Regions from separate parts of the Arthrobacter sp. STN4 genome, predicted to be linked through region 1. Evidence: riboswitches for the same ligand, from Rfam matches in the RefSeq annotation. Region 1 holds a riboswitch; each other region holds the start of a gene.
What was found. A riboswitch is a leader RNA that binds a small molecule or an ion and turns the genes downstream of it on or off. The one in region 1 is predicted to bind thiamine pyrophosphate.
Positions count from the first base shown of each region.

Region 2: linked by a shared signal. The riboswitch ahead of MMF96_RS07370 (bifunctional hydroxymethylpyrimidine kinase/phosphomethylpyrimidine kinase) and the one ahead of MMF96_RS12025 (ECF transporter S component) in region 1 are both predicted to bind thiamine pyrophosphate.
Region 3: linked by a shared signal. The riboswitch ahead of thiO (glycine oxidase ThiO) and the one ahead of MMF96_RS12025 (ECF transporter S component) in region 1 are both predicted to bind thiamine pyrophosphate.

Region 1 is NZ_JAKZGX010000015.1:22,454-28,334, forward strand. Features, by position in the region: gene MMF96_RS11995 (Na+/H+ antiporter subunit D) at 1-1,095, shown strand, start outside; gene MMF96_RS12000 (Na+/H+ antiporter subunit E) at 1,092-1,694, shown strand; gene MMF96_RS12005 (monovalent cation/H+ antiporter complex subunit F) at 1,700-1,966, shown strand; gene mnhG (monovalent cation/H(+) antiporter subunit G) at 1,963-2,322, shown strand; gene MMF96_RS12015 (DUF4235 domain-containing protein) at 2,347-2,607, opposite strand; gene MMF96_RS12020 (plastocyanin/azurin family copper-binding protein) at 3,044-3,991, shown strand; TPP riboswitch at 4,114-4,235, shown strand; gene MMF96_RS12025 (ECF transporter S component) at 4,280-4,906, shown strand; gene MMF96_RS12030 (ATP-binding cassette domain-containing protein) at 4,909-5,881, shown strand, end outside.
Region 2 is NZ_JAKZGX010000007.1:46,547-52,427, reverse strand. Features, by position in the region: gene MMF96_RS07375 (Rne/Rng family ribonuclease) at 1-3,041, shown strand, start outside; TPP riboswitch at 3,156-3,254, shown strand; gene MMF96_RS07370 (bifunctional hydroxymethylpyrimidine kinase/phosphomethylpyrimidine kinase) at 3,245-4,810, shown strand; gene rplU (50S ribosomal protein L21) at 5,178-5,486, shown strand; gene rpmA (50S ribosomal protein L27) at 5,551-5,808, shown strand.
Region 3 is NZ_JAKZGX010000024.1:15,132-21,012, reverse strand. Features, by position in the region: gene MMF96_RS15130 (FUSC family protein) at 1-55, opposite strand, end outside; gene MMF96_RS15125 (MarR family winged helix-turn-helix transcriptional regulator) at 129-632, shown strand; gene thiE (thiamine phosphate synthase) at 762-1,442, opposite strand; TPP riboswitch at 1,457-1,580, shown strand; gene thiO (glycine oxidase ThiO) at 1,577-2,839, shown strand; gene thiS (sulfur carrier protein ThiS) at 2,836-3,075, shown strand; gene MMF96_RS15105 (thiazole synthase) at 3,162-3,965, shown strand; gene MMF96_RS15100 (4a-hydroxytetrahydrobiopterin dehydratase) at 3,989-4,645, shown strand; gene MMF96_RS15095 (hypothetical protein) at 4,692-4,997, opposite strand; gene MMF96_RS15090 (DUF3107 domain-containing protein) at 5,066-5,290, opposite strand; gene MMF96_RS15085 (TetR/AcrR family transcriptional regulator) at 5,339-5,881, opposite strand, start outside.

The sequences.
Region 1 (5,881 bases):
TTCCTGATTGCCATCGCGATGGTTTACGGGGCCACCGGAACCGTGACGCTGGCGGACCTGGCCGTGAAGCTGGGCCAGCTGGATCCCGGCACCCAGCACTTGCTGCATGTGCTGCTCCTGGTGGCCTTCGGCATCAAGGCCGCCGTGTTCCCCCTGTCTTTCTGGCTGCCGGACTCCTACCCGACGGCGCCGGCCCCCGTGACGGCGGTGTTCGCCGGGCTCCTGACCAAGGTGGGCGTCTATGCCATCATCCGCACCGAAACGCTGCTGTTTCCCACCGACCATTTCAATGCCGTGCTGCTCTGGGTGGCGCTGCTGACGATGATCGTGGGCATCCTGGGCGCCCTGGCCCAGACCGACATCAAGCGCCTGCTGTCCTTCACCCTGGTGAGCCACATCGGGTACATGATCTTCGGCGTCGGGCTCTCCTCGGTGCTGGGCCTGGCCGCGACCATCTTCTACGTCATCCACCACATCACCATCCAGACCAGCCTGTTCATGGTCACCGGCCTGGTGGAGCGGCGCGGCGGGACGTCCGCCATCGCGCGGCTGGGCGGGCTGGCCAAACTCTCACCCGTCCTGGCCGTGCTGTACTTCATCCCCGCCATGAACCTGGCCGGCATCCCCCCGTTCTCCGGCTTCCTGGGCAAGCTGGGCCTGCTGCAGGCCGGCGTGGCGGACGGCTCGCCGCTGGCGTACACGCTGGTGGTAGGCGGCGTTGTGGCCAGCCTGCTGACCCTGCTGGTCATGGCCCGCGTGTGGAACCGGGTGTTTTGGCGCAGCACCGCCGACGCCGAGGAACCTGACCCCGTGCTCCTGGCCACCGCGCCGGATGCCGCCGGCGGACGCAGCATGCGCGCGCTGCGCACCAGCCTGCACGTGGACGCCGTGGAAGGCCGCTTCTCCGGTGACAACGAGATTCCCATCCTGCCCAAGATGATGGTCCACTCCACCCTGGGGCTGGTGGCGCTGGGCGTGGCCCTGAGTGTCTTTGCCGGACCCCTGTTTGCCCTCAGCCAACACGCGGCGGAGGGCATGGTGGCCCGCACTCCCTACATCCAGGCAGTGCTGGGCACCGGGACGGTGCAGCCATGAGCCGGCCGGCCGCGGGGGGAAAATGGCACCGCTTCTGGCAGAAGCTGCCGCTGCTGGTGTGGCTGGTGGTGGTGTGGGGCGCCCTCTGGCAAAACTTCAGCCCCGGCAACCTGCTCTTTGGGCTGGCGATAGCCTGGGGCGTGTCCCGGGCGCTGTACCTGCCGCCGGTGGAGCTGAGCGGGCGCTTCAACCTGCCCCGGGCCCTGTGGTTTGCGTTGTGGTTCCTCAAGGAAATCATCGTGGCCAGCTGCCAGGTTTTTCTGTGGGCGGTGGCCAAGGGGCCCCGGATCCGCAATGCCGTGGTGGCCGTGCCCCTGCGCAGCCGTTCCGACCTGGTCATGACGGCCGTGGGGCACGTGCTCTCGCTGATACCCGGCTCGCTCGTGGTGGAGGTGGACCGCGGCACCTCCACCTTGTACGTGCATGCGATGAACGCGCCTACACCGGACAGCGTGGAGAAGGTGCGCACGGGCATCCAGGACATCGAGGTAAAAATCATCCGCATCATGGGCAGCCGGCAGGAACTCGCCGCCCTCTCCGAAGAGGCGCGGACCCCTGGCCGCCCGGCCCAGGGAACACCGCCCAAGGAGGCACAGTGACAGGCTTGCACATTGTGGTGGTGATTGCCGCCGTCGTACTTTCCCTGGCAGCGGCCGGGACCATCTACCGCATCGCGGCGGGGCCCTCGCTGCTGGACCGCGTGATAGCCGCCGACGTCCTGCTGGCGATCTTTGGGGCGGGCCTGGCGATGGAGATGGCCGTGAACCGGGACACGGGGAACCTGGTGCTGCTGGTGGTGATCAGCGTGATCGGCTTCATCGGCTCCGTCACGGTGGCCAGGTTCGTGGCGCACCGGAAGGGGGAGGCGTGAGCATCCTTGACGTGCTGACCGCCATCTGCCTGCTGGGCGGGGCGCTGATGAGCCTGGCCGCGGCGATCGGGCTGTTGAGATTCCCGGACTTGATGAGCCGCATGCACGCCGCGACCAAGCCGCAGGTGCTGGGCCTGTTTTTGATGCTGGCCGCCGTGGGCCTGCAAATGCGGGCCTGGGCCCTGGTGCCGCTGCTTCTTGTGGCGTGGCTGTTCCAACTGCTCACGGTCCCGGTGTCCGCGCACATGGTGGGCCGTGCCGGGTACCGCACCAAGCACCGGCGCCCGGAACTGCTCAGCACGGACGAGCTCAACGACGTGGTGGCCGCCGTCGTGGACGACCGGGACGAAGAGTAGCGCCGCGGCTGCCAACCGTTCGGGCTAGACCTCTTCGGGGTGCTTGTTGAACCGGGCGATGGCCTTTTGCGTGGTGCGCCCGGCAATGACCTGGATGATGGCGGCCACGGCGGAGGACACCAGGGCGAAGGCCAGGGCCGAGCGCAGGCTGTTTTCCAGGTCGGCGCCGTCCTTGGGCGGCTTGTTGCCGGTGCCCTTCTCCCAGGCGACGTCCACGATCTTGCCGGCGGCAAACCCGGCGGCCAGGCTCACGCCCGTGCCCAGCAGCTTGAAGACGATATTCACAATGACTCTCCTTGGTGTGCGGCGGGCTTGATGCGCTGTGAAAGTTCCCTGCCAGCCTAACGGGTCAGCGGGCCGGGGCAAGCAGGATGCGGCGGTACTTGGACGGAATTCCCTGACCACTTGTCGACAAGCCTCCCGCCCGGGTGCACCATGGGAAGTGCGTGTTCGCGGGCTGTCAGTTGTCCTTGACGGCGCTGCGGGTGCGCCGGGCAGTGGCAGCACAATGCCCCATCATCAACGCCCCGCCCGCCATGGCGGGCGGCGCGCATTGGACCCGGAGCTCAGGGGGTTCCATGCGCATCCGGTCCCGCCGGCATGCCGGCCGGACAGAGCGGGCCCCCTTGAGGGAGGGACCATCTCGCGCGGCCGCCTGGCCAGGGGGCCGCAGCTTTCGAGAAGGGAACGACCCATGAGGCGTCGTTTGGAAAATCTTCGCTTGAACCATCTTTCTTCGCGCAAGGTGCCGGTGCTGGTTGCCGCACTCTTGGCGCTGCTGGTGCCGCTGGCACTTTCGGGCCCGGCAGTCGCCGACCCCGGCGCAGGCGGGCAGGGCCCGCACACCTGGACAGTCCTGGCTGGAAATGAGTCACCGGACCAGGCCATCCAGAGCATGGCGTTTTTGCCCACCGACGTCTATGTCGACGCGGGGGACACCGTCACCTGGCAGGCGAACTCGGCCGAGCCGCACACCGTCACCTTCCTGCCGCCCGGCGCGCCGTTGATGGCCTTCAACCCCGGCGACCCGACGCAGCTGTTCCCCATTGGCGGCAGCACCTACGACGGGGCGTCCTACTACAACTCGGGCATCCTGACCAACGTGTCCGACAGCGGCTTTCCTGCCGTGGCGAGCTACAGCCTGCAGTTCCCCGCAGCCGGCGACTTCACGTACTACTGCCTGGTGCACGGGGCCATGATGAAGGGCACCGTCCACGTGGCGGCGGCCGGCACGCCATACCCCTACACGCAAAACGACTACAACAGGCAGAGCCGGCAGCAGGCACAAGGGATCCTGCTGGACGGGCGCATGCTCTGGAATGCAACGGCAGCGCAGGCTGATTCGCACCACGTCTACGTCGGCGCCGACGACGGGGTGGCCATGGTGATGCGCTACATCCAGCCCACGGTGCGCATCCATGTGGGCGAAACGGTCACGTTCATCAACAACGGCATGGCGGCCCCGCACACGGTCACCTTTGGGACGGAGCCGGCGGACTTCAACATGCCCGTGGGCAATCCTGCGGCGTTTGCCGGTGGGGACCTGAATTCCGGGCTCATGCTCCCGGGATCCACGTTCACCGTCACCTTCACGAAGGCAGGGACCTTCAGCTACATCTGTGCCCTGCATGACTACATGGGCATGGTGGGCACGGTGGTGGTGGGGTAACGCCGGAACCCAGCCCAGCCAGGCACGACGGCGGGAGGCCGGCCACCCGGGCCGGCCTCCCGCCGTCGTGCGCCAGGAACGTTGGCCGCGGCACGCCGCCGCGGGTAGACTGAAGCCGCAATTCAACACGACAGGGGAGCGTCCCGTCCCGGATCCCGGAACAGGGCGCTGAGAGTGCGGTCCGCCGCAGACCCTCGAACCTGCTCCGGCTAGTACCGGCGAAGGGAGTCGAGTTCTCTTCGGTGCGCGGAGATACCGCCGCACCGCCCCTCCTGCAAAGGAGGAAACATGAGCGAGTCAGTCGCGGGCAATTCCGCAAACCCCAAGGCAGCACCCAAAACCACGTGGCGCGTGGTGGACATCGTGGTGGCCGCCGTCCTGTCCGTCGCCGTGGGCGTCATCTTCTGGCTGTGGTCTGCCGCCTACGGCGTGATCGCGGCTGCCACCGCCGCATTCCCGCCTCTCGGCGGACTCTACGGCGGCGGCTGGCTGATCGCCGGCGTCATCGGCGGCCTGGTGATCCGCAAACCCGGCGCGGCGTTGTTCTGCGAAATCGTGGCGGCCATTGTGGAGGCGCTGCTGGGCAGTTCCTTTGGCTTCACCGTCCTGCTCTCCGGCCTGGTCCAGGGCATCGGCGCGGAGCTCATTTTCGCCGTGGTCCGCTACCGACGCTTTTCGCTGCCGGTGGCGCTGCTGGCCGGCGCCCTGTCCGGTGTGGCGATGGGCATCAACGACTCCCTGGTCTGGAACGTGGAGTGGGCGTTTGTCTGGAAGCTGGTCTACACCGTCTTCGGTGCCATCTCCGGCGCCGTCATCGCCGGGCTGCTGTCCTGGCTCGCCGTCCGCGGGCTGGCACGCACAGGTGTCCTGGCCAACCTGACCTCCCGCGGCGCCGCCACCGAACCGGTGGTGTAGCCGTGGGGGCAACGGCCCCGGCCGGCGGTCCGGGCCGGGCCGCCGGGCTTGGCGTGGCACCCGCCCGGATCAGCGCCAAGGGGTGGGGCTGGCAGCATTCGGGCCGCGCCGCCAAGGCCGTCCACGACCTCGACCTGGAGATCGCGCCGGGCGAACGCGTGCTGCTGCTGGGGCCTTCGGGCGCCGGAAAGTCCACGCTGCTGCACGCGCTCGCCGGCGTGCTTGGCGTCGATGAGGACGCGGACGAGTTTGGGTCCCTGCTGATCGACGGCGCACCCGTGGCGGAGTCTCGCGGACGCACCGGCCTGATGCAGCAGGACCCCGATTCCCAGGTGGTGCTCTCCCGCATCGGCGACGACGTGGCCTTTGGTGCCGAAAACCTGGCCGTGCCGCGGGAGGAGATCTGGCGCCGCGTGCCCGCGGCGCTCGAGGCCGTGGGCCTTCGGCTGCCGTTGGACCACCCGAGCTCCGCGCTGTCCGGTGGCCAAAAGCAGCGCCTCGGACTGGCCGGCATGCTGGCCATGCGCCCCGGCCTGCTGCTCCTGGACGAGCCCACGGCAAACCTGGACCCGGCCGGGGTGGTGGACGTGCGCGACGCCGTCCGGAACAGCCTGGATGAAACCGGCGCCACCCTGGTGGTGGTGGAACACCGCGTGTCCGTGTGGCTCGACGTCGTGGACCGGATCGTGGTGCTGGCTCCCGAAGCGGCGGGGGAGCCCGGCGGCGTGCTGCTGGACGGCCCGCCCGCCGCGGTCCTGGCCCAGGCGGCGGGCATGCTGTCCGCCGCGGGCGTGTGGGTGCCCGGGCACGTGCCCGCCGTCCGTCCGCGCACCGGCTTTCCCCCGCACGACGACAGCACGGACCTTTTGCTTGCGGCGGAGTCCCTGGCGGTGTCCCGGGCCAAGGGCCGCCGGCGGCACCCGGCCGTGCCGGCCGCCGTGGTGCCGTCCGTGCGGATTTCCGCCGGGCGGGCGC
Region 2 (5,881 bases), on a different contig from region 1:
CCGAAACGACCGCTGCCGTTGTTGAGGCCGCCGAAGCGCCCGCCGCCGAAGCAGCCACGACGGAAGAGGCGCCAGCCAGGGCCACCCGCAGCCGCCGCAAGCCGGCTGCCGCGAAATCCACCGTGAAGCCCGTGCAGGAACCCGCCGCGGGCGACACCGCAGATGCCGACACCGGGGAACCGACGGCAGCCGCCGACGCCACCCAGGCGGGCGCAGGCACGTCCGCTGAAGCAAGCGGCACCGCAGCCGACGCTGCCGGGACCGCCGCGGACGCCGGGCAGGCCACGGCTCCCGCGTCCTCCGCCACTGATGCCGCCCCGGCCGTGGATTCCCTGTTCATGGCCCCGGGAGCCGGAATTTCCGGCCTGTTCCTGGCCCCCGACCTCAGCCTGGCCGTCCCCGCGCCCACCACCGCGGCTGTCGGGGAAGACCACGACGCCGAGGACGAAGACTCCGCCGACCACCGCCGCGGCCGCGGGCGCAACCGCAACCGCCGCAACAAGTCCTCCGACCACGGCGGACCCGCCGACGTCGAACAGGACAACGACGCGGACGGCGGCACCGGCCATGCCGCAGAGGCCGCCGAGGACTCCGACGGCGTCACGTCCCGCCGCCGGCGGCGCCGCCGCCGCGGGGACGCGGACCTGGAACTGACCGGCGGCACCGACGAGGACCCGCCCAACACCGTCACCAAGGTGCGGGCACCGCGCCCCGCCGTCGAATCCTCCCAGAGTGCCTCCAACCGGGTGACGAGCCTGCGCGGTTCAACGCGCCTGGAAGCGAAGAAGCAGCGCCGCCGCGACTCCCGCGACTCAGGCCGCCGCCGCACCGTGATCACGGAAGCGGAGTTTCTGGCGCGCCGCGAATCCGTGGACCGTGTCATGGTGGTTCGCCAAAACGATGACCGGATCCAGATCGGCGTCCTGGAGGACGGTATCCTCGCCGAGCACTTCGTGTCCAAGACGCAGCAGGATTCACTCATCGGCAACGTTTACCTGGGCAGGGTCCAGAATGTGCTCCCGAGCATGGAAGCCGCCTTCGTGGACATCGGCCGCGGCCGCAATGCCGTCCTGTACGCGGGCGAGGTGGACTGGGATGCCGCCAAGCTCAACGGCCAGCCGCGCCGCATCGAGAACGCGCTGAAGTCCGGGGACTCCGTCCTGGTCCAGGTTTCCAAGGACCCGGTCGGTCACAAGGGTGCGCGCCTGACCAGCCAGGTCTCCCTCCCGGGCCGCTACCTGGTGTACGTGCCGGGCGGGTCCATGACCGGCATTTCCCGCAAGCTGCCCGACGTCGAACGCAACCGGCTCAAGCGCGTCCTGAAGGACCACCTGCCCGAAAATGCGGGCGTCATTGTGCGCACCGCGGCAGAGGGTGCCAGCGAGGAAGAGCTCACCAACGACATCAACCGGCTGCGCGCCCAGTGGGAGGGCATCAGCACCCGTGCCGCATCGTCCAAGACGCTCGCCCCCGAAATGCTCTACGCCGAGCCGGACCTCACCATCAAGGTGGTCCGCGACGTCTTCAACGAGGACTTCACGAAGCTGATCGTCTCCGGTGAGGAAGCCTGGGACACCATTGAGGCGTACGTGACGTACGTGGCCCCCGACCTGCTGGACCGCCTGGAAAAATGGACCAAGTCCGAGGACATCTTCGGTGCCCACCGCATCGACGAGCAAATCTCCAAGGCCCTTGAGCGCAAGGTGTTCCTGCCCTCCGGCGGCTCGCTGGTCATTGACCGCACCGAGGCCATGACCGTGGTGGACGTCAACACCGGAAAGTTCACCGGCTCCGGCGGCAACCTCGAGGAAACCGTCACCAAGAACAACCTTGAGGCGGCCGAGGAAGTGGTGCGCCAGCTGCGCCTGCGTGACATCGGCGGCATCATCGTCATCGACTTCATCGACATGGTGCTCGAATCCAACCGGGACCTGGTGCTCCGCCGCCTGGTCGAGTGCCTGGGACGCGACCGGACCAAGCACCAGGTGGCCGAGGTCACCAGCCTGGGACTGGTGCAGATGACGCGCAAGCGCATGGGCACCGGGCTGCTGGAAGTGTTCGGGGAGCTGTGCGAGGCCTGCGCCGGACGGGGCATGGTCACCCACGAGATCCCCGTGGAGCACCGCCGCGTCCACACGGTGGCTGCCGAGCAGCACCACCCGCAGCCGGGCCGGAGCGAGCACCGCGACGTCGAACGCACTGCCAACCGCTCCACGCGCAGCGAACGCAAGCGCAACCGCAACCGTTCCCAGCAGCACGAGGGTGACGGGCAGGAGGCGCACGAGCACCTTGAGGCCGCCGTCGTGGACCCGGCAGCCGAGGCCGAGCGGCAGCAAAAGGCCACCCAGGCACGTGCCGCGCTGGCCAGCATTGCCGCTGCGGCGGCCGCCGCGCACCACGAGCCCGCGCAGGACGGCCAGGCCGGGAACGGCAACGGCGCGCCCGCCCGCACCGAGCCGGGCCGTGCGGACGACGACGTCGCCGACGTCGAGGTGGAAACGCTGCCCACCAGCCTGGCGGAGACCGCGACGGTGACGCTCGGCGGTGAGGCCGTGGCGCTGCCCCGCGGCCACCACCCCGCCGGCGACGACCACCGTGCCGAGCAGGCGGCGGCGCTGGCCGGCCTGGCCCAGGCACTGGACCAGCTCGCCGGCCCGAAGGCCACGGATGGCGTTGCACCGGCGCCCGCCGCCGCTCCCACCGCCGCAGGGCCGGGCACCGGCACCGTCCGGGCCGCCGGCGACGCCGCGTCCGAGGGCCGGGACGGATCCCCGGAACGCTCGCGCTCCCGCCGCCCGCGCCGCAACCGCAGCGCCCGCAGCGCACAGGGCGGTGCGGACATGAGCGTTGAGACCTCGGCCGTCCCGGCCGGGCAGGGCGGCACGCCTCACACAAGCGGCCCGGCCCAGCCGGCCGCGCACACCGGGTCGGAGCGGACGGGTTCGGCGCAGGCTGAGACGGCGCAGGCCGGACCGGCGGCAGCGAAGGAAGCGGCCCCGATCATCATGCTCGGCGTCGGCGTGCCCGCTTCCGAGCTGTAGCGTCCCCGCCCAACTGGGTGTCAATAGTTACGGTTTTGTCAACCTTTTCCGGTTGCGATGCGGCAACTACTGGCACCCAGTTTTCGCTTAAGCGGAAGCAGGGGCGCTAATGTGGTGAGCGACACGGGGTGCCAGGCCACGAGGGCCGGCTGAGAACAAACCCGTTGAACCTGACCGGCCAGCACCGGCGAAGGGATGTCCGCTTGACCCACAACACCACGCCCCGGACCACCACGAACCCGCAGCCCGCCCCGAACCAGCCGGCCCCCGGTCCCGCACCGCGGCCGCCGCACGTGCTCAGCATCGCCGGCTCCGACCCCTCGGGCGGCGCCGGCATCCAGGCGGACATCAAGTCCATCTCGGCCCACGGCGGCTACGCCATGGCTGCCATTACGGCCCTGACGGCCCAGAACACGCAGGGTGTCCAGGGCGTCCACGTCCCGGCTGCGGATTTTCTCCGGCAGCAGCTGGACAGCCTCTCCGCGGACATCACCATTGACGCGGTCAAGATCGGCATGCTGGCCAACGCCGAGGTGATGGACACGGTGGGGGAGTGGCTGGCGGAAACCCGGCCGCCCGTCGTCGTGCTTGACCCGGTGATGGTGGCGACCAGCGGGGATGCGCTGGTGGACGGGGACGCGCGCAAGTCCCTGCTCCGGCTGTTGCATCAGGCCCACCTGGCCACGCCCAACCTGGCCGAACTGGCAGTCCTGTGCGGGGAGCCCGAGGCTGCCAGCTGGGACGCGGCGCTGCAGCAGGGCAAGGCCCTGGCCGCGGTCCACGGGACAGCCGTGCTGGTCAAGGGCGGGCACCTGGAAGGTGACCAGTGCCCCGATGCGCTGGTGGGACCGGACGGCTCGGTGGAAATCTTTGCCGGCCCGCGCGTGGACACCGACAACACGCATGGCACCGGCTGCTCGCTGTCCGCGGCGCTGGCCACCCTGCAGGTGCAGACCGGCAGCTGGGCCGAAAGCATGCGCCGCGCCAAGGACTGGCTGACCGGCTGCCTGCAGGCGTCCGGGGTCCTCGACATCGGGCACGGGCACGGACCGCTCAACCACTTCCACGAACTGTGGGCCCTGCAGGCTCCGGCCGCCGGCGAATTCACCCGGTCGCTGTGGGCGCAGATCGCACCGGAGCGCGAGGCCATCTTTGCGTTGGACTTCATCCGCGAGCTGGCCTCGGGCGGGCTCGACGAGCGGCACTTTGCCTATTACCTGGCCCAGGACGCGCAGTACCTCAACGCCTACTCGCGCGTGCTGTCCCGCGCCAGCGCCCTCGCCCCCACTGAGGACGAGCAGCGTTTTTGGGCCGCCGGCGCGCAGAACTGCCTGGTCGTGGAACTGGCGCTGCACCGGGAATGGCTCAGCCGCCACCCCGTGGAGGTGGCCCGGGGCCCCGTAACCAAGCACTATGTGGACCACCTGTCGGCGGTGGCGTTCTCGGGCAGCTACGCCGAGCTGGCCGCCGCCGTGCTGCCCTGCTACTGGCTGTATGCGGAAGTGGGCCGCGTGCTCCACGCCGGCTACCTGCGGGACCGCACGCTGGCGGACGACGCCGGCACGGGCGCAGGTGCCCACCCCTACGGTGAGTGGCTGGAGACCTACGCGGATGAGGCCTTCGCGGAGGCCACGGCGCGGGCCGTCGCCATCGTCGACGCGGCCGCCGTGCGCGGATCTGCCCTGGAGCGGGAGCGCATGCGCGAGGCCTTCGTGCATTCGGCACGGTACGAGGTTGACTTTTTTGATGCACCCCGCCGCCATGCCTGAACGGGCCCGCCGCCAGGCGCGCGGCAGGGCCCCCGCCGAGGTGGGCGTGATGAACGCCACGGGGCCGCCGCGGATTAAAGCGGCGCGCCACGCCCGCCAAGAGGCCGTTCCACGCCGCCCGTCCGCTAAGGTGGTGGTGCACGGTTCCGTTGAACGGACGGGGCGGACGGGCAGCAGCCCGGCTGCCTGCGCGCCGGTATGCGGAACCAGTCTCATTTGCGGCCGGGCCAGGAATTAGCGTATTCTTGTTCTTCGGTGCTTACGCCAACACTTAGGGCAACCACTCCATGGTCGAACTCCATTGAGGTCCACGGCGTTGAGGCACATTAATTCTTTGTAATAAACGTCGAGAGAAGTGAGTTCCCCAGTGGTGTACGCGATTGTCCGCGCAGGCGGCCGTCAAGAAAAGGTTTCCGTCGGAGACTACGTGACCATGAACCGCGTCCCCGGTGGAGTCGGCAGCACACTTGAGCTGCCCGCTTTGCTTCTGGTTGATGGTGAGAAGCTCACCACCGCCGCAAAGGACCTGGCAAATGTGAAGGTTACGGCTGAGAAGCTGGAGGATCTTCGCGGACCGAAGATCGTCATCCAGAAGTACAAGAACAAGACCGGCTACAAGAAGCGCCAGGGCCACCGTCAGGAACTGTCCAAGGTCAAGATCACCTCGATCGCGTAATTACCCTACGCAAGCGAAACAGATCCTCTTCAGCAGTCTTTTAGTCAAAAGGTAGGCATTTCAAATGGCACATAAAAAGGGCGCGAGCTCCACTCGCAACGGTCGTGATTCCAACGCTCAGTTCCTCGGCGTGAAGCGCTTCGGCGGCCAGGTCGTCAAGGCCGGCGAGATCATCGTCCGCCAGCGCGGCACCCACTTCCACCCCGGCGCGGGCGTGGGCATCGGCAAGGACGACACCCTGTTCGCCCTGGACGCCGGCGCAGTCGAGTTCGGCCAGCGCCGCGGCCGCCGCGTCGTGAACATCGTCGCAGCCACGGTCTAACACCAAGGCATTTACCAGTGGAGCGGGCCGGCCGGCCCCCTCCACTGTGTTTTTAACAGGCGGCGTTTTTAAC
Region 3 (5,881 bases), on a different contig from region 1:
CAAGGGAATGGGCCAGGGCGGCGCGGGAGAGGCGGACACGGGTCAGGGCGGACATGGTTCCATGCTACAAGATATTTTACTAGTAAAATAGATGTGAACTGTGTGAGCATCCTCTCTAGACTGGGGGAATGGAAACGAATGCGGCAGGCGACTTTGTGGACCGTGCGCGCGCCGGGTGGGAAAGGTCGCGCCCGGGGCTGGACGTCTCCAGCATCGAGGTCATGGGGCGCATCTCCCGCATCGGCGCCCAGGCCTCGCACCGGGTGGAACGCGGCCTTGCCGCCGCTGCGGTTTCGCGGGCCGAGTTCGACGTCCTGTGCGCCCTTGCGCGCAGCGAACGGCCCCTGCGGGCGAGCGAGGTGACGGCGGCAACGATGCTCAGCGGCGCCTCAACCACCAAAAACGTGGACCGGCTGGCCCGGCGCGGGCTCGTGGAGCGGCTGCCGTGGGAACGCGACGGGCGGGTTGTCCTCATGCAATTGACGGCGCTCGGAACCGAACTGGTGGACCGCGAATTTCCGCATCTGCTTGACCTGGACAGGGAAGCGCTGGCAGGGCTCGACGCAGGGGAGCGGGAACTGCTGGCAGCCCTGCTGCGGAAGGTGTCCGCGAAGATGGAGCCGGCGGGCTAGGCCTGTGCGCGCCGCCACTCGACGGTTTCGCCGGCGCCTGCGCCCAGGGCGTGCCATGCAGGCGGCGGCGTGTGTCATTTCACCCGCCCCCGCCGGGATGGCACGCCGTCGGTGTGGCCAGGGGAAGGGCTACCCCAGCGCGGGCAGCCGGGAGAGCAGTTCCTGGGCGGCCGCCGTCGGATCGTCGGCGTCCGTGACGGCGCGGACCACCACAATCCGGGAGGCGCCGGCCGCCACCACGGCGTCCACATTTGTCAGGTCCACGCCGCCGATGGCAAACCACGGCTTGGCGGTCCCCAGCGAGGCGGCGTGCTCCACCAGTCCCAGCCCGACGGCGGACCGGCCCGGCTTGGTGGGCGTGGCCCACAGCGGCCCGACGCAGAAGTAGCCGGCCTCGGGATTCGCTGCGGCGGCCGTGGCCTGGGCGGGGTCGTGGCTGGAGAGCCCGATGGCCACGGAGGGCCCCACCAGGGAGCGCGCGGCAGGCAGGGGCAGGTCCTTTTGGCCCACGTGGAACACCGGCGCCCCGGACAGCCGCGCGATGTCGGCGCGGTCGTTCACGGCCCACAGCCTGCCACATTCCTCCGCCACACCGCGCAGCACGGCGAGCAGTTCCAGCTCCTCGGCAGCCTCGAGCGACTTGTCGCGCAGCTGGATGATGTCGACCCCGCCGGCGTAGGCGGCACGCAGGAATTCCGCAAAGTCGCCGCGTTCCCGGCGGGAATCGGTGCACACGTACAGGCGTGCGTCGGCGATCGGGGGAGCGGGGGCTGGGGGCGTGGCGTCATGGATGGCGGAAGGCAGGCTCATGTCTCATAGACTAGTTCAGTACCGCGGGAGCCGGGCAAGCCGGCTGAGAGGGCACACACCTGTGCCGACCGAAAGGCGCCCACGGGCGCGGAACCTGATCCGGCCCATACCGGCGTAGGGAAGGAGTCACAGCCATGGCGCACACGCCCGATTCAAAAGCCGTGTCCGAGGCCATCACCACCGACGTGGCCGTCATCGGCGGCGGGATCGTGGGCCTGGGGATCGCCTGGGAAGCCCAGCGCAGCGGCCGCAACGTCACCGTCATCGACCCCTCGCCCGCGACCGGCGCCACCTTTGCTGCCGCCGGCATGCTGGCCCCCGTCAGCGAACTGCATTACCAGGAGGAGGGCCTGCTGGAACTGACGCTCGCCTCCGCGGCCCGCTGGCCGGAATTCGTCGCCCCGCTGGTGGCCGCCGGCCATGCCGACACCGGATTCCGCACGACGCCGACCCTGGTCCTGGGTGCCGACGCCGCGGACCGCGCCGCGCTGGCCGACCTCCGGGAGGTCCAGCTCGCGCACGGGCTGGACGTGGAGCAGCTGGGCATCCGCCAGGCCCGCGCCGCGGAGCCGCTGGTGGGGCCGCACATTTCCTGTGCCTACCGCATTGCCCAGGACCACCAGGTGGATCCGCGCGGCGTGGCCACGGCCATCCGTGTCCAGCTCAACGTGGTGGCGGCGGAGCGGGGGCGGCTGCGCGAGGAGCAGACCAGCATCCGGCGCAACGCCGTCGCGCTGCTGCACCAGGACCCGCAGGATTCCCGCTCGCGGGTCACCGGCGTGCGGTTGGAGGACGGCCGCGAGGTGCACGCCGGCGAGGTGGTGGTGGCCAACGGGCTTGGCGCGCCCTTGCTGCAGGGCCTGCCGGAGGGCCTGGAGCTGCCCGTCCGGCCCGTCTACGGGGACATCCTGCGCCTGCGCGTGCCCGCCCACCTGCAGCCGCTGGCCACCGCCACCATCCGCGGACTGGTGCGGGGGCTGCCGGTCTACCTTGTGCCGCGCAACGACAACACGGTGGTCATCGGCGCCACGAGCCGCGAGGACGGCTCGGCGGCCGTCAGCGCCGGGGGAGTGCACCAGCTGCTGCGCGACGCCCAGGTGCTGGTGCCCGCCGTCGCCGAACTGGAACTGCTGGAAACCACGGCGCGGGCCCGCCCCGGCACCCCGGACAACGCCCCGCTGCTGGGCCGGGTTGCCGACGGCGCCGGGCGCGACATTCCCGGGCTCATCATTGCCACCGGCTTCTTCCGGCACGGCGTCCTGCTGACGGCCATCGCCGCACACACCGTCCGCCAACTGCTGGGTGACATCACCGACCTCGCGTGGGAACGCTTCCGCCCCGACCGGTTTTCACCCGCGCTTCGCCCATCCGGCCCCACCCCACAGGAGACACCATGAGCATCATCCAACTCAACGGCGCCGCCGCGCCGCTGGCCGCCGGCACCACCGTCGCCGATCTCGTCGCCGCCGTCACGGGGCGGGCCATCCTGCCCACCGGGCAGCCGGCCGACGGCGGCCGGCTGGGCGTGGCCGTGGCCCGCAACGCGGACATTGTGCCGCGCAGCCAGTGGTCGGCGACCGCGGTGGTTGCCGACGACGACGTCGAGATCGTCACGGCCGTCCAGGGCGGCTAGGCACGGCCTCAGGCCGGGCGCCGGCCCGGCACCCCGCCCGGCACGCGCGCCGGCAAACATACCCTTTTGGAAGAAAGCGAAGCACCATGACTGAAATCCTGACGGAAACCGACCCGTTCACCGTGGCGGGCGTCCCGCTCGGCTCGCGGCTGATCATGGGCACCGGCGGGGCGCCCAGCCTGGACGGCCTGGGAGCGGCACTCGTGGCCTCCGGCACCGAGCTGACCACGGTGGCCATGCGCCGGTACGCCCCCGGCAGCGGGGGCGGCGGTGCCGGCACCAACCTCTTCGAGCTGCTGCTGGAAAACAACATCCGCGTGCTGCCCAACACGGCCGGCTGCTTCACCGCCCGCGAGGCAGTCATGACGGCCGAGCTGGCACGCGAGGCGCTGGAAACCGACTGGGTGAAGCTGGAAGTCATCGCCGACGAGCACACCCTGCTGCCCGACGCCGTCGAACTCGTCGACGCCACCGAACAGCTGGTCAACCGCGGCTTCAAGGTCTTCGCCTACACCAACGACGACCCGGTGGTGGCGCTGCGCCTGGAACAGCTTGGCGCCGCCGCCGTCATGCCGCTGGGCGCCCCCATCGGCACCGGGCTGGGCATCCTGAACCCGCACAACATCGAACTGATCGTCTCCCGGGCCGGCGTGCCCGTGGTGCTCGACGCCGGAATCGGCACCGCGTCCGACGCCGCCCTGGCCATGGAGCTGGGCTGCGACGCCGTCCTGTTGGCCACCGCCGTGACCCGTGCGCAGGACCCGGTCCGCATGGCCGAGGCCTTCAAACACGCGGTGATCGGTGGCAGACTGGCCTCACGGGCGGGGCGCATCCCCAAGCGGGCCCATGCCTTGGCGTCGTCGGCCATGGAGGGCCGCCCGGACCTCTAAAACAAAAACTGAAGGAGCCTGCCATGGCTGCGAACGATGTTTTGACCAGGGACCAGATTGACGCGGAGCTGGCGGTGCTGCCGGACTGGAGGTTCCGCCTGGGCGGGCTGGCGGCGGCGCTGAAGTGCCCGTCGTCGGCCGCGGCACTGGAGCTCTTTGCCGCCATTGGCGCCCTGGCCCAGGAAGCCAACCACCACCCCGATGTGGACTGGCGCTATGACACCTTGTTCGTGGTGCTGACCTCGCACGACGCCGGTTCCAAGGTGACGGCGCGGGACGCGTCCCTGGCAAAGGCCATCTCGGCGGCGGCGCGGCAGGCCGGGGCCGTGGCGCATCCGGAGCTGCTGCGACGCGTTGAAATTGCCATGGACACTGCCGACTTTGCGGCAGTGGCGCCCGTGTGGGCGTCCGCCCTGGGATTCAAGGAGGGGGAGCCGGACGACCTCCGGGACCCGTCGGGCCGGCTGCCCACGCTGTGGTTCCAGCAGACCGAAACGCCCAACCCCAACCGCTTCCACCTCGACATCCATGTGCCGGCCAGCGAGGCGCAGGGCGTGCTTGCGGCCGTGGAGGCGGCAGGCGCCACACTGGACCATGCCAACGCGCCCGCCTTTGTCATCGCCACCGACGCGCAGGGCAACCGGCTGTGCATCTGCACGGAAGAAGGCCGGGACGCCTGACCCGCCTGCGGGCCGGCGCCGGACGCCGGCCTGCGTGGAGCTGCCGCTAATGCATGGCCAGGATCTGGTTGGCCCGTTCCAGCTGGCGGGCATGGCGGGTGCGGCCCACGAAGCCGGCCACGGCCCAGGCCACCGCGCCGCCCACGGCCATGGACAGGATCCACGGAATCCACGCGGTGGCGGCGGAGTTGCCCAGGCCCACGGCCATGGTGACCATCCAGATGACCTCTGCCGCAACCACGGCGGCCCCGGCCGGAAGCAGCGCCCCGAAAGTGGCACGGTACTTATCCACGCCCCAGGCGATGGCGCCAAAGCCGCCTGCCGTCAGGGCAATAATGACCAGTGCAACCATGATGCTTCCTCGTTCCCGGTGGCCGTCAGCGGTGCGACGGCGGTGTCAGTTGTGCGGGGCCCGGCCGGCTACAGTGCGCCGAAACCCACCCGGCGGGCCTCTTCGGCGCCAACCTCGACGTAGCCCAGGGCGTTGCCGGGCACAATGACGATGCGGCCCTTTTCATCCTTCAGGCGCAGCTCGGTTCCCTTGGCCAGGGCTTCGGAGACCTGTGCGGCGACCTCGTCCGCGGACTGCTCGGAGTCAAAGACGATCTCACGGGCGATGTTTTGGATGCCGATCTTGATTTCCACAGGTGTCTCCTCGATGCATGCGTGCAAAAAATATACGTACGGCCAACTCTATGCGGCGGGGCCCTGTGGTTCCTTCGGGAACCGGCTAATTCCGCGCCAAGCTAAACGGTACACAAGATCGCTGGCCACCTCGAGGTCCAGGTCCCCGTTTGCCTCCAGCCAATAGCGGGCGCTGACCTGGGCCATGCCGGCCAGTGCGCGGCCCAGCAGAATGGCCTCCAGCTGACCCAGCAGGGTGTCTTCGGCGATGACGGCGGCCAGCGCGTCTGCCAGCTCGGCATTGAACTGCTCCAGCCGCAGGGCCACGTCGTGGTCGTTGACCAGGTCTGATTCAAAGATCAGCCGGTAGGCCTGGTCGTCGTTGGCCACAAACTGGAAGTAGGCCTTCATGGTGGCCTGGACGCGCAGCTTGTTGTCCGTGGTGGAATTCAAGGCCTCCAACAGCATCTGCTTCAGCGTGGCCAGGTGGTTTTCCAGCAGCGCCACATACAGCTCACGCTTGCTGGGGAAGTGCTGGTAAAGCACCGGCTTGCTGACCTTTGCCGCCTCGGCAATCTCGTCCATGGCAGCGCCGTGGTAACCGTTGTTCAC